2 linked regions of the Rhodopseudomonas palustris genome follow. The protein of the gene in region 1 binds, or shares a complex with, the protein of each later gene. Links are inferred from orthologs where the notes say so. Each region holds a gene or a part of one and is shown on either strand. Other genes may lie near its edges.

Region 1 (6,943 bases):
GGCCGCACGAACTGCGCCTGCAGCGAAATCAGGATGCCGGCCACCAGAAACGTCAGCCACATCGGCGCGGTGATGTAGGCGCCGATCCCGGTGAGGAAGTGCAGCCGGGAAACCCAATGCAGGCCGCGCGCGGCGAGCAGTTTGCCGTGCTGCAGATTGCCCTGGCACCAGCGCCGGTCGCGCGCGGCGAAATCCAGCAGCGACGGCGGGCATTCCTCGTAGCTGCCGCGCAGTGCCGGCGCCAGATGGATGCGCCAGCCGGCGCGGCGCATCAGCGCAGCCTCGACAAAATCATGGCTGAGGATTTCGCCGCCGAACGGTTTACGGCCGGAAAGCACCGGCAGCCCAGCGCTGCCCGCGAAGGCCGCGACGCGGATGATGGCGTTGTGTCCCCAGTAGTTGCTCTCGGAGCCGTGCCACCACGCGACGCCGGCGGCGATCATCGGCCCGTAGATGCTGGCGGCGAATTGCTGGACCCGCGCGAACAAGGTGCGCGCATGGACGACAACGGGCAGGGTCTGGATCAAACCGACGTCGTCGTGACGCTGCATCGCGTCGGCGATCCGCACCAGCACGTCGCCGGTCATCACGCTGTCGGCGTCGAGGATGACCATGAACGCGTAGTCGCCGCCGAACCGCTCCACCCAATCGGCGATATTGCCGGACTTGCGCGCCGTGTTGCTCGGCCGATGACGGTAGTACAGCCGGTCGTTGCTGGCGGCGAGTTTGACGAAGCATCGCTCCTCGTCGATCCAGGTCGCCGGGTCGGTGGAATCGCTGAGCACGAACCAGTCGAACTGCGCGCCGCGTCCGGTTTGGTCGACCGAGTTCCGGGTCGCCTGCAGCCGCGCGAACACCGTGGGTGCGTCTTCATTGTAGGTAGGCAGCAGCATCGCGACCCTGGCCGAGATCTCCGGCAGCGGTCCGTCCGGATCGATGTCGAGGTCGCCGCGCCAGCCGCCGCACAGCACCGCGAAGCCGGCCAGCGCCGAAACGAACGAGAGCGCTACCCAGGCGAACAGCGCCGAGAACAGCGCCAGCACCACGCCTTCGAGGACGGTGACGCCGCCGACCTGCAGCACTTGGTACATCTCGTAGACGCCAGCGCCCGACAGGGTCGCGGTGGCGAGCATGATCAGCAGCCGGCGCCATCGGCCCGTCGTGGATCCTGCGGCCGCCGATTGCGGCTTCTGCCTCAACGACTGCACCGGCATCGCCAGCGGCGCGTCCGCAGGCATCGGATCCAACCGGCGCTCGGCGTCGCTGCAGTCGTTCGGGCGCGGCCCGATCAGAGAGTCCATCGGTACAGCCAGACTTCCGACACTGCGGCATCGCCCTCGTAGACGGTCGCGCGCAGTTCGACCGGGGCCTGCGCTTTGGCGAGATCGAAGCTGAGCCGCCAGCCGCCGCTGGCCGGATTGGGCTGAGTCACGATGTTGCGAATCTCGCCCTTGTCGGTGCTGACGACGCCGCGGATGGCGGCGGCGTCGACGCTGTCGAGCCGGTCGCCGTTGAGGTCGAGCACGAACAAGCGCTCGTTGTCGCCGCGCGTGCTGATCCCGGTCCGCACGAAGCGGGCGAGCGCCTTCGGCTTCGGCGTGTCGGGCCCCCAATGCAGGCGATAGGTGTAGATGTGCTCGCCCTTCGCCCGCAGCGGCTGCTTGGGCTCCCAGAACGCGGCGATATTGTCGTGGACTTCTTCACGGGTCGGAATCTCGACCAGCTTGACGGCGCCCTCGGTCCAGTCGCCGATCGGCTCTGCCCACAGGCTCGGTCGCAGCTCGAACCGCGATTCCAGATCCAGATAGGCGCCGAAGCTGCGCTCGCGCTGCATCAGCCCGAAGCCGCGCGGGTTGCGATCGCCGAACGCACTGATCTGCAGATCGCGGGGATTGCACAGCGGCCGCCACAGTTCTTCGCCGCTGCCGTTGAAGACCGCCAGCCCGTCGGAATCGTGCACCGACGGGCGGAAGTCGGCCGCATCGGCCGGATCGTTCGGGCCGAACAGAAACATGCTGGTCATCGGCGCGAGGCCGACGTGCTGCAGATCGACCCGGGGATACAGCGCCATCTCGACGTCGAACACGGTGGTGACGCCCGGACGGATGGTGAAACGGTACGCGCCCGCGATGCTCTTGCTGTCCAGCAGCGCGTGTACCACCATCGACGATGCGCCGGGGGCGGGGCGTTCGAGCCAGAACGTCTTGAACAGCGGAAATTCCTCGCCGCCGGACTGGCCGGTGTCGATCGACAGTCCGCGCGCCGACAGGCCGTAGCGCTGGCCTTTGGCGACGGCGCGGAAATACGCCGCACCGAGGAACGCGCTGACCTCGTCGAAATAGTCCGCGCGCTCCAGCGGCGCGTGAATGCGAAAGCCCGCAAAGCCGAGATCGGCATCCGGTGGCGGCGGGGCGGCGTCGCCGAACGAAAAATCTTCGGCACGGTAGCGGACCGGCCGAGCCTCGCCTTCCGCGACCTCGAAGATCGTCACCCGGTTCTTGTACAGGAAGCCACGGTGAAAGAACTGCACCTGAAACGGCAAGCCTTCGGCGCGCCACAGCGCGCGCTCCGGATTGAAGCGAAGCGCGCGATACGCATCATAACTTAGATCGCCCAGCGACGAATGCAGCGCGCTGTCCGGCGCCTGATAGGGCTTGCTCGCCAGTTCGCGCGCCAGATTTCGTACGACCCAAGGATCGAACGGGCTGGAGGGTGGGGATTTGTTCGCTGCGGCCGGCTCGGCCTTAGCTTGCAACAGCGGCAGCGCCGCAAGGCCGGTCAGAACTTGCCGCCGGTTCAATCTCGCTTCTCCGCTTGGAACGATTCAGTTCCGCACAAACGTCCGGGAGCGCGAAGAGTTCCTCGAGCGAGGGCGATCAGTCCGATCTAGCCACGTCCGCGATATGGCTGCACGCCCTGATCGGGGACCCAGACATCTTTCGGCAGTTTGCCGGTCTGCCAGAACACGTCGATCGGGATGCCGCCGCGCGGATACCAGTAGCCGCCGATGCGCAGCCATTTCGGCTTGATCTCAGCCGCGATCCGCTTGCCGATCGCCACTGTGCAGTCCTCGTGGAAGGCGCCGTGATTGCGAAACGAGGCGAGGTACAGTTTCAACGATTTCGACTCGAGCAGCCAAGGGCCCGGAACGTAGTCGATCACCAGATGCGCGAAATCCGGCTGCCCGGTCACCGGGCACAGCGAGGTGAATTCCGGTGCAGTGAAGCGCGCCAGGAAATTGGTGTCCTTCTGCGGGTTCGGCACCCGGTCGAGCTTGGCGGCTTCCGGCCGGTCCGGCCATTCGACGGCCTGACCGAGCTGCAGGGGCGGGGAGGAGGCGGATTTGCGGGGCGTTTTCGACATGGCTTGAACTCGGGTCTCCGTTACCGCCGTCCTAGATCATTTTCCGAAGCAGGGGAATCCGTCGCAAAACCGGTGCGTTCGCCGTTTGTCGGACCTCATGGAGCGGTCCGGCGGCCTTTTCGTGCCCCGAGCCATGCTGTAGAAGCGGCGCAACTCCATTCCCTCCATCCGATCAAGAGGCATTCATGACCGCCATCGTCGACATCATCGGCCGCGAAATTCTCGACAGCCGCGGCAATCCGACCGTCGAAGTCGACGTGGTGCTCGAGGACGGCTCGGTCGGCCGCGCCGCGGTGCCGTCGGGCGCGTCGACCGGCGCCCACGAGGCGGTCGAGCTGCGCGACGGCGACAAGGCTCGCTATCTCGGCAAGGGCGTGCTGAAGGCGGTCGAGGCCGTCAATGGCGAGCTGTTTGATGCGCTGGGCGGCATGGACGCCGAGCAGCAGGTGCAGATCGACCAGACCATGATCGAGCTCGACGGCACCCCGAACAAGGGCCGGATCGGCGCCAATGCGATCCTGGGTGTGTCGCTGGCGGTCGCCAAGGCCGCGGCGTCGTCTTACGATCTGCCGCTGTATCGCTATGTCGGCGGCACCTCGGCCCGCACCCTGCCGGTGCCGATGATGAACATCATCAATGGCGGCGCGCACGCCGACAATCCGATCGACTTCCAGGAATTCATGATCATGCCGGTCGGCGCGCCGAGCTTCGCGGAAGCGCTGCGCTATGGATCGGAAATCTTCCACACACTGAAGGGCGAACTGAAGAAGGCCGGCCACAACACCAATGTCGGCGACGAGGGGGGCTTCGCGCCGAACCTGCCGTCGGCCGACGCCGCGCTCGATTTCGTGCTGTCGGCGATCGGCAAGGCCGGCTTCAAGGCCGGGGAAGACGTCATGATCGCGCTCGATCCGGCGTCGACCGAGTTCTTCAAGGACGGCAAGTATGTCTATGAAGCAGAAGGCCGCAGCCTGGGTCCGCAGGAGCAGGCCAAGTATCTCGCCGATCTGGTGTCGCGTTATCCGATCGTGTCGATCGAAGACGGCATGGCCGAAGACGATATGGAAGGCTGGAAGGCGATCACCGATCTGATCGGCGACAAGTGCCAGCTCGTCGGCGACGATTTGTTCGTCACCAACGTCTCGCGCCTCGCCGACGGCATCAAGGCCGGCCGCGCCAACTCGATCCTGATCAAGGTCAATCAGATCGGCACGCTGACCGAGACGCTCGCCGCCGTCGAGATGGCGCACAAGGCCGGCTACACCGCGGTGATGTCGCATCGCTCCGGCGAGACCGAGGACTCGACCATCGCCGACCTCGCGGTCGCCACCAATTGCGGGCAGATCAAGACCGGCTCGCTGGCGCGCGCGGACCGCACCTCGAAGTACAACCAGCTGCTGCGCATCGAACAGGAGCTCGGCACCAGCGCGTACTTCCCAGGCAAGGCGGCGCTGAAGGCGTTCCGCTGAACGACAAGCAAATGGCCGCGATGATGTGATCGTCGCGGCCATCGGCTCGTCTTGAACCCCGCGCGCGGCTGCATCATGGTGCGGCCGCAACAGACAGCAGGGAGAAAGACGTGACCGAGGCCATCACCGGACTGCAACTGCGCTCGCTGATCAAGACGAGCGGCGACCTCGAAGTTTCGCTGGTGCCGGTAAGCATTCCCGAGCCCGGCCCCCACGAGGTGGTGGTCCGGGTCGAAGCCACCCCGATCAATCCCTCCGATCTCGGCCTGTTGTTCGGCGCCGCCGACATGTCGACCGCGAAAGCGTCCGGCAGCGCGGACGCGCCGGTGATCACCGCCAAGGTGCCGGAAGCCGCGATGAAGGCGATGGCGGGCCGGCTCGACGAGTCGATGCCGGTCGGCAACGAGGGCGCCGGCACGGTGATCAAGGCCGGCAGCTCGGACGCGGCGCAGGCGCTGCTCGGCAAGACCGTAGCGATGATCGGCGGCGCAATGTACGCGCAATACCGCCTGATCAAGGCGGCCGACTGCCTGAAGCTCCAGGATGGCACCACCGCGGCCGAAGGCGCCTCGTGCTTCGTCAATCCGCTGACCGCGCTGGGCATGACCGAGACGATGAAGCGCGAAGGCCACAAGGCGCTGGTGCACACCGCCGCGGCGTCGAACCTCGGCCAGATGCTCAACCGGATCTGCCTCAAGGACGGCATCGATCTGGTCAACATCGTGCGCAGCGAGGCCCAGGCCAAGCTATTGCGCGACATCGGCGCCAAATACGTGGTGGATTCCACCGCGCCGACGTTCCTCGACGATCTCACCGAGGCGCTGGTCCAGACCGGGGCGACCATCGCGTTCGATGCGATCGGCGGCGGCCGGCTCGCGGGGCAGATCCTGAGCTGCATGGAAGCCGCGATCGGCAAGACCGCGACCGGCCCCTACAGCCGCTACGGCTCCAACGTGCCGAAGCAGGTCTATATCTACGGCAGCCTCGACACCAAGCCGACCGAGATCTTACGCAATTTCGGCTTCGCCTGGGCGGTCGGCGGCTGGCTGCTGTTCCCGTTCCTGCAGAAGATCGGTGCTGCCGACGCCGCCAAACTCCGCGCCCGCGTTGCGGCCGAGATCAAGACTACCTTCGCCAGCCACTACACGCGGACGGTGTCGCTCAGGGAGGCGCTGAGCCTCGATGCCATCGCGGTCTATAACAAGCGCGCGACCGGGGAGAAATTCCTCATCGCCCCCAACGCATAGCTGCCATCGGGGGTATGAAATCCGCTGGTGCTGATCGTAGTTGCTAGCTAGTCTCAACAAGACGAAGCAGCCCAGCGGAGATTTCATGGATCAGATGGCTGAACGGCGACCGTCGGAATTGGCGGAAGCGACCGCCGCATTGATCAATCACATCGTCGGGGCGATCGAGTCCGCCGCGGTGGTGATGGAGCCGTTCTATCACCTCGAATTCGTCGGAATCTTTCCGGCGCTGGTCTACGCGGCGATGCTCAAGGCGATGCCGCGCAACACCGACTATCGGCCGATGCATGGCCGCAGCAAGGGCAATGATCTCGCTGACGGCACTCACACCCGGGTGAAGATCGACCTGTTTCCGGAATACATCCGGCACCTGCCGCCGGAGCAGCGCTCGGTGTGGCGCATGGTCGGCGACGCGCTGTGCTCGGAGCCGGTGAAGGACGCGTTTCGGCGCAAGCTGGCGCCGGCCCTGGAGAAACGATTTGGGCCGGACGCGCGGGAGGTCGGGATGTTTCCGATTCCGATCCTGACCCGCGACGTTCCCGGTTACAAGATCACGCCGCACACCGACACGCATTGGAAGGGCATCACCGTGCAGCTCTATCTGCCGCGGGACGAAGCCCACACCGACATCGGCACGATCTTTCACGATGTGCTGCCGGACGGGTCGATGCCGAAGGCGCGGCAGATGAAGTTCGCGCCGAATTCGGGCTATGCGTTTGCGGTCGACAAGCAGAGCTGGCATTCGGCCGACACCGTCCCCGCGGGCGTCGAGACGCGTGACAGCATTCTGCTGACGTATTTCGTCGACCAGGGTCCGCTCAAGGTGCTGCGCAATCGCGGCAAGCGGCTCGGCAACTTCCTGCT
Region 2 (7,712 bases), 400 kb from region 1 along the record:
ATTCGGCGAGCAGCGAGCCGTCTGCGGCGTGAATCCGCGTCATCACCGGCGGCTCGTAATCCTGGAGCTGCGAGTAGTCAGGCAGATCCTTGGAGAAATGCCAGATCAGGCCCGCGGCAGCGGCCACACCGACCAGAAACACGATCGTGCCGGCCGCGAACAGGAAGCCGAAAAATCGCAGCAGCAAACGCATCAGAAAGTTCCGTTTCATCCAGGGCCGCGCCTTGCGGCGGATGTCCCTTGACCGAGAATTCCGCCGTTCGCAACCTGAGGCGGCTTGCGCCACCGGGCGGGGCCCAAACTGCAATCGACCGCGCGAACCGTGCAGCCTGTCTTATAAGACTTACGCTGTGGCCAAACTAGGGCCCGGCCAGGCCACGTCCCGCACCCGGCGAGGCGGTTTCAGCCCGGCGGGCCGGCCGAAACCACTCGCTTGCTCAGAAACGATTCGATCGCATTCGCCACCGCCCCGACGGTCTTGCTGCGCCATTGTTCGGACAGCAGGTGCTGCAGGTCGGCCTTGTTGGAGACGTAGCCGAGCTCGATCAGCACCGATGGGACGTCCGGCGCCTTCAGCACCCGGAAGCCGGCCGATTTCAGCGGACGCTTGTGCATCCGGGTGGTGGCCTTCATGTCCTTCATCAATTGCTGGGCGAATCGATTGGAGAAGGCTTTGGTCTCGCGCTGCGCCAGATCGATCAGGATGTCGGCGACCTCGGTCGGCTCCTCGGTGAGATTGACGCCGCCGATCGCGTCGGCCTTGTTTTCCGCATCGGCCAGCCGCTGTGCCTCGGCGTCGGACGCCTTGTCCGACAGGGTGTAGATCGTCGCCCCCTGGGCGTCGCCCTCGCGCCGCGGCAGGGCGTCGGCGTGGATCGACACGAACAGCGCCGCGGATTGTTCGCGCGCAACCTTCACCCGGTCGGACAGCGGAATGAAGGTATCGTCGGCGCGGGTCAGCACCACCCGGAATTTGCCCTGCTGCGCCAGCCGGTCGCGCAGTGCGACGGCGAAATCCAGCACGATGGTTTTTTCCGCGACGCCATCGGCCGATTGGGTACCGTTGTCGATGCCGCCATGGCCAGGATCGATCACCACCACCGGACGCGGATCGTCGTGCTCGATCTTGGGCAGCGGCGCGCTGCGAACCACCGTCGCAGTCGTATCGCCCCCCGCCACGCTGGGCCTTAGTTCAGCGACGCTCCCCGCGGTCTGCAAGGCCTGCATGAAACTGCTGCGGTCGATCGATTCGAGATCGATCACCAGCCGCCCCGGTTGACCGTTGGCCGGTTCGAGCACCTCGACCTTGGCGATCTTCGCCGGTCCGGTGAGATCAAGCACGATTCGCGAGCCGCCCGGCATCACCAGCCCGTAGCGGAACGCCTTGATCAGGCCGCGCCCATTTTCCCCAGCCCCCTTCGGCAGCCTGAAATTGATCTGGGGAAGGTCGATCACCACACGAAAAGGGTCCGCCAGAGCAAACGCACGGAGCGGCACTTTGGTATCCAAATCGACGATCAGGCGGGTGTGATTATCGTCACCGGCGATACGCGCGTCCGATGCGATCGGAAAACTGGCCGGAATCGGCGCGACACCGTGTGCACTCGGCTCGGCGAGGGCCGGAGCGATCGCCCCAGACATCAGGCACAGCGATGCTGCAGCGCACGCAACCATCGCACTGAACAAAACAAAATGATTTGCGCGCCGTGCCAAACGAATCCCAACCTCCCGGAAGTCGTTGTACCGCAATAAAACTGCACGGTTAATCGGAGCTTAAGTGCCTCGGAATGAAACCTGCGGGGTGTTGCCAGGCCGCGACGCTCACCTTGCAACCGCCACCCAATCCACGTATGTATTTACTGCTGACGGTCTATACTACCGGTTGTGTCGCGTTCAGCCACTCGGTGCAGCGCCAAGTCCCCGATCCCAAACCCGGAGGATTTTGCGTTTTGCCGGCCCCTCCGAGCCAGCGCAGCGCGCGGCAGGTCAAGGAGTGCCGGCCCAGCCCGAAAGGCGTCCGTCCCCGGGCCCTCTCTCGTACCCGGGACGGTTCAACACTTCATGACCGGCCACATCCGGCTCACCGGCCGAATGCCTCACTCCGGCTTAGCGCCTCGGCGCGGAGCCGGCCCATCAGCAAGACGACACGGCGGCCGATCGAGCCGCCACCTGTTCAGACGGGCCGACGCTTAATGCGCCAGACTGCGATGCCGAAACCGACCCACGCAAAGGCCGCGCCGCCGCGAAGCATTTGCTTCGCCTCGCGCGTCGCCTCGGGTCTTCGACCGGCACGGCACACCGCGATGCGTTTCGGCCTTCCCCTCACCCCCGAATCAGGTGGACCGTCGCGTCTGCCGGCCGCGCTGCTTGCGCGAGCCGTTTCGCGCGCGCTCCGCCGACATGAGTTGAAAAATGGCCAACAAGATGCTGATCGACGCCACCCACCCGGAAGAGACCCGGGTGGTCGTGGTCCGTGGCAACCGCGTCGAAGAGTTTGATTTCGAAACCGCCCAGCGCAAACAACTTCGCGGCAATATCTATCTGGCGAAGGTCACCCGGGTCGAACCCTCGCTGCAAGCCGCCTTCATCGAATATGGCGGCAATCGTCACGGCTTCCTTGCATTCAGCGAAATCCATCCCGACTACTATCAAATTCCGGTCGCCGACCGGCAGGCCCTGATCGAGGCAGACGAACGAGCCCATCGCGAAGCCGAAGAGGAAAGCGAACAGCGCTCGAGCCGCCGCCGCTCGCGCCATCGCAGCCATCGCCGCCGCAACAACGGCGAGCGGGTGCAGAGCGAGATCGTCGAAACCAGTGCCGATCAGCTTGATGCCACGGTCGATCAGCCCGATGCCGTCGTGGAGCACCACGAGGCGCAAGAGACCGACGCGTCCGCCAGCGGCGAACCGTTGATGCACGAGCTGCCGGCGGGCGAGATCGCCGAGCAGCACGACGCAGACCACAAGCACACCGATGTCGACGCGGCGCCGTCCGAAGCGCCCGCTCCGTCTCCTGCGGAGGTGAGCGCTGCGGCCGAGCCCGCCGCTGTCGAACAGCCCGCGGCCGGCGAGGTCCCCGCCTTGTTCGTAGCCGCGGAGGCTACCGCGTCGCACGAGGAAGAGACGCACGGCGACGATCACGCCGAGACCCGCGCCGGGTATGCCGAGGACGCGCCTTTCCCGATCGACGGGAACGACGAAGCCGAGGATGGCCACGAGGCGCACGACGATCACGCCGAGCACGAGCCTGAGACCGACATTGATACTGATACCGAGACCGAGGCAGGAGCCGAGGACGACGAAGAAGAGGACGACGAAGAGGACGCCGAGGAGGACGTGGTCGAGTCGGTCGGCGGCGACGACGTGCTCGAGGAAGTGCCGGAACGCGCCTTCCGTCCGCGCCGGCAGTACAAGATCCAGGAAGTCATCAAGCGTCGCCAGGTGATGCTGGTGCAAGTCGTCAAGGAAGAGCGCGGCAACAAGGGCGCGGCGCTCACCACCTACCTGTCGCTCGCCGGCCGTTACGCTGTGCTGATGCCGAACACCGCCCGCGGCGGTGGCATCAGCCGTAAGATCACCTCGGCGCAGGATCGATCCCGGCTCAAGGAAGTGGTTCAGGACCTCGACGTGCCGGAAGGCATGGGCGTGATCCTGCGCACCGCGGGCGCCGCTCGCACCAAGCCCGAGATCAAGCGCGATTTCGAGTACCTGATCCGGATGTGGGAGACGGTGCGCGACGTGACGCTGAAGTCGCAGGCGCCGATGCTGGTCTACGAGGAAGGCTCGCTGATCAAGCGCTCGCTGCGCGACCTCTACAACAAGGAGATCGACGAGGTGCTGGTCGCCGGCGAAGCCGGCTACCGCGAGGCCCGCGATTTCATGCAAATGCTGATGCCGTCGCAGGTTCGCGCGGTGAAGCTGTATCGCGACGGCCAGCCGCTGTTCTCGCGGATGGGCGTCGAGAGCCAGCTCGACGCGATGTTCTCACCGACTGTGCAGCTTCGCTCCGGCGGCTACATCGTGATCAACCAGACCGAGGCGCTGGTCTCGATCGACGTCAATTCGGGCCGCTCGACCCGCGAGCACCATATCGAGGACACCGCGCTCAAGACCAACATGGAGGCTGCCGAAGAAGTCGCGCGGCAGCTCCGGCTGCGCGACCTCGCCGGCCTGATCGTCATCGACTTCATCGACATGGACGAGAAGCGCAACAATCGCGCGGTCGAGCGCAAGCTCAGCGACTGCCTGCGACAGGATCGCGCCCGTATCCAGGTCGGTCGCATCTCGCATTTCGGCCTGCTCGAAATGTCGCGCCAGCGCATCCGCGCCAGCGTGCTGGAAAGCTCGACCGAGCCCTGCCCGCATTGCGGCGGCTCAGGCCATGTCCGTTCGGTATCCTCGGTTGCGCTGCAATTGCTGCGCGGCCTCGAAGAGGTGCTGATGAAGGGCGCGACGCACAATCTGATCGTGCGCACCCGCACCGACGTGGCGCTGTACGTGCTGAACCACAAGCGCGGCCACCTGCGCGATCTCGAGACCGGATTCAGAGTGTCACTGTCGGTGCTGGCCGATCCCACCGTCAGCGGACAGCAGTCGTTCGTGATCGATCGCGGCGAACAGGTCCACACGCTGGAGACCGCCAAGGCGCTGCTCGCGGCGCAGATCGCCGCCTCGCCGGCGCCCATTGACGAGCCTGAGGACGACGACGGCTACGAATTCGAAGCCGAGATCGAGACCGACGAAACCGTCGGCCTTGCCGACGAGCAGGCCAGCGAAGCCGGCGACACCGACAGCGAAAACCGCAAGCGCCGCCGCCGGCGACGACGCCGACGTTCGGGTGAACCGCGCGAGGCCGCCGAGGCCGGTGCAGTGGGCGAAGACGGCGAGCAGCCGTTCGTGGCCGAAGGCGTCGAACAGGTCGGCGAAGCTGACGAAGGCGACGAGGCCGGCGACGACGACAGCGAGACCGAAGTCCGCGCCGACCAGGGCGAGAACGGCGAACGCCGTCCGCGCCGCCGCGGTCGCCGGGGTGGCCGCCGCCGCCGTGGCACTGCGGATGGCACTGAGGCCGAGGCCGGCGTGGTCGGCTCGATCAGCGACGAGCTGAACGCTGCAGACGAAGCCGAATCCGCCGATGCGGTCGCCGACTTCGATGGCGGCAGCCCGTCGGTGCAGCCGAGCTTCGAACCGGCCGCCGAGACCGAACAGCCGCATCACGTCGCGCCGCAGGATACTGCGCCGTCCGAACCGCAGCATACGGCAGCCGCCGCCCCCGATGCCAACGACGCGTCGGCCGAGGACGACAGCGCCGCGAAGAAGGCTGCGCGTCGCCGCTCCACGGTGCGCGAAAAGGTGAGCTTCGGCGCCCCGGCCGCCTCCGAAACGACGGCGGAAGCCACAACCGAAGTGCAGCCCGAGCCGACCGCTGAGGCCGAGCAGCCCGCCGCGGCCGCGCCTGTGGCAGAAGCCCCGGCCGCCGAGGCCGCCCCGCAAGCAGCCGAGCAGCCAGCGCAGGAGTCCTCCTCTGCCGCCCCGCGCCGCGTTGGCTGGTGGTCCCGCCGCTTCGGCGGCGGCAACTAAGGCCGCCATCAAGACAACAGCTTCAAAAATGCCCGCGCACGCCGCGGGCATTTTCATTTCCGGGATCGGTGATGAGATCCGCGCCCGGCTGCGCTGCATCAGCTTGATGAGCCTTGACACTCCGCTCATCATGCCCGGGCTCGTCCTGGCCATGACCAAGTAAGTGACCAACCGGCCATCATCTTAATAGGTAGCGAATTCTCTACGACTACCGGGTCGCGTTGTCGGACTAACAGCCCCCACCCAAGAACACCGATGCCCGCGGCGAACGCGGGCATCACATGATCAAAATCAAAGCCAGTATTGCAGCGCCGGCGTCAGCCGGTGGTGACGGCGGTCTCGACGTCGGAAGGATCGATGCTGCGATCGAGGCTGGCGCATAGCCGGTCTTTGTCGAGTTCGCCCTCCCACCACGATACGAACACCGCGGCGACGCCATTGCCGGTGATGTTCGTCAGCGCGCGAACCTCGCTCATGAACTTGTCGATCGAGAACACGATCGCCATGCCTGGCACCAGCGCTGGGTTGACGGCCGCCAGCGTGCCGGCAAGCGTCACGAATCCGGCACCAGTGACACCGCTGGCGCCCTTCGAGGTGAGCATCGCCACCAGCAGAATCGCGACTTGGTCACTGAACGACAGCTCGATACCGAGCGCCTGGGCGATGAACAGCGTCGCCAGCGTCATGTAGATGTTGGTGCCGTCGAGGTTGAACGAATAGCCGGTCGGCACCACCAGGCCGACTACCGACTTCGAACAGCCCAGCCGTTCCAGCTTCTCCATCAGTTGCGGCAGCGCGCTCTCCGACGACGAGGTGCCGAGCACAATCAATAGCTCGTCCTTGATGTAGCCGATGAACTTGAAGATGTTGAAGCCGACGAACCTGGCGATGGTGCCGAGCACCAGCACCACGAACAGCGCCGCGGTGGCGTAGAACAGCGCCACCAGGCCGATCAGATTGCCGAGCGCCGCAGGGCCGTACTTGCCGATCGTGTAAGCCATGGCGCCGAACGCGCCGATCGGAGCCGCCTTCATCACGATCGCGATCACGCCGAACACGGCGTGCGCGGCGTCGTCGATCACGTCGCGCAGCCGATGGCCGCGTTCACCGAGCGCCATCAGCGCGAAACCGAACAGCACTGCGAACAGCAACACCTGGAGGATATCGCCTCTCGCGAAGGCGCCGACCACGCTGTCCGGGATGATATGCAGCACGAAGTCGACCGAGCTCATGTGGCCGGCCTGATCGACGTATTTTGCCACCGCGCCGGCGTCCGGCCTGGCGGCGAGACCGTGGCCGACCGGAAACAGATTGCCGACCACGAGGCCGAGGATCAGCGCGAACGACGACACGATCTCGAAATACAGCAGCGCCTTGATACCGACGCGGCCGACCTTGCGGGCATCCTGGATGTGGGCGATACCCGACACCACGGTGCAGAAGATGATCGGCGCGATCACCATCTTGATCAGCTTGACGAAGCCGTCGCCGAGCGCCTTGATCCATTCGTTGGTGGCGAAGTGCGGCGACAGCCAGCCGACCAGCACGCCGACCACGATCGCGAACAGCACCTGGACGTACAGCACCTTGTAGAACGGCTTCGACTTGCCGCTCTGCGGCAGCGCCAGTGCATCGATATCGGTCGTCGCCGACATGGCCATCACTCCACTCGCTTGATGCCTGTCGAAGAATGTGACGTTGCTGACCGACCGCAGGCAGACCGGCCAGCCAAGTCGATTGACTTTGAACCGTCAGCGTTGGCGGTCGAGGATGCGGCGCATCGCGGGTAACAAGGTCGCGCCAAGCGCGGACTTGACCAGCGAGCCGGCGAGGAACGGAACCACACCGATCCACCAGGCCTTGGCCACGCCGAGATGCAGACCGAAGGCGAGCCAGGTGAAACCGAGTGTCAGGATGGCGAGGTGGCCGGCGAGCATCGCTGCGAACAGCTTCGGCACCGAGCGATCGCAGCCGCGTTCGGCGAACCACCCGACCAAGACTGCGGCGACCACGAAGCCGCCCAGATATCCGGCGGTCGGGCCGAGCAGCGGCGCCAGTCCACCGACCGGGCCGGCGAACACCGGCAGACCGACGCCGCCCGAGGCGAGATAGGCGAGTAGTGTCGCGGCACC

The links.
Region 2: the proteins of eno (region 1) and FLL57_RS07860 are in contact, whole or in part, in a solved structure (PDB 2FYM), measured with the Escherichia coli proteins. The link is inferred for Rhodopseudomonas palustris from one-to-one orthologs.

Annotation. Positions count from the first base shown.
Region 1 is NZ_CP041387.1:2,125,497-2,132,439, reverse strand. What follows is about bases 2,700-5,690. They hold eno (phosphopyruvate hydratase), read left to right. Parts: upstream 2,700-3,548; coding sequence 3,549-4,832; downstream 4,833-5,690. Other genes in these bases: FLL57_RS09725 (zinc-binding dehydrogenase), read left to right, coding at 4,943-5,690; queF (preQ(1) synthase), read right to left, coding at 2,887-3,363; FLL57_RS09740 (glucan biosynthesis protein G), read right to left, coding at 2,700-2,800. Also shown: glucans biosynthesis glucosyltransferase MdoH, read right to left, coding at 1-1,301; more of FLL57_RS09740, read right to left, coding at 1,289-2,699; more of FLL57_RS09725, read left to right, coding at 5,691-6,079; FLL57_RS09720 (hypothetical protein), read left to right, coding at 6,165-6,943. UniProt on the Escherichia coli protein: Catalyzes the reversible conversion of 2-phosphoglycerate (2-PG) into phosphoenolpyruvate (PEP). It is essential for the degradation of carbohydrates via glycolysis.
Region 2 is NZ_CP041387.1:1,727,814-1,735,525, reverse strand. The notes cover bases 2,021-5,780. They hold FLL57_RS07860 (Rne/Rng family ribonuclease), read left to right. Parts: upstream 2,021-2,412; coding sequence 2,413-5,580; downstream 5,581-5,780. Outside these bases: FLL57_RS07870 (penicillin-binding protein 1A), read right to left, coding at 1-193; FLL57_RS07865 (N-acetylmuramoyl-L-alanine amidase), read right to left, coding at 403-1,713; FLL57_RS07855 (dicarboxylate/amino acid:cation symporter), read right to left, coding at 5,898-7,235; FLL57_RS07850 (biotin transporter BioY), read right to left, coding at 7,332-7,712. UniProt on the Escherichia coli protein: Endoribonuclease that plays a central role in RNA processing and decay. Required for the maturation of 5S and 16S rRNAs and the majority of tRNAs. Also involved in the degradation of most mRNAs.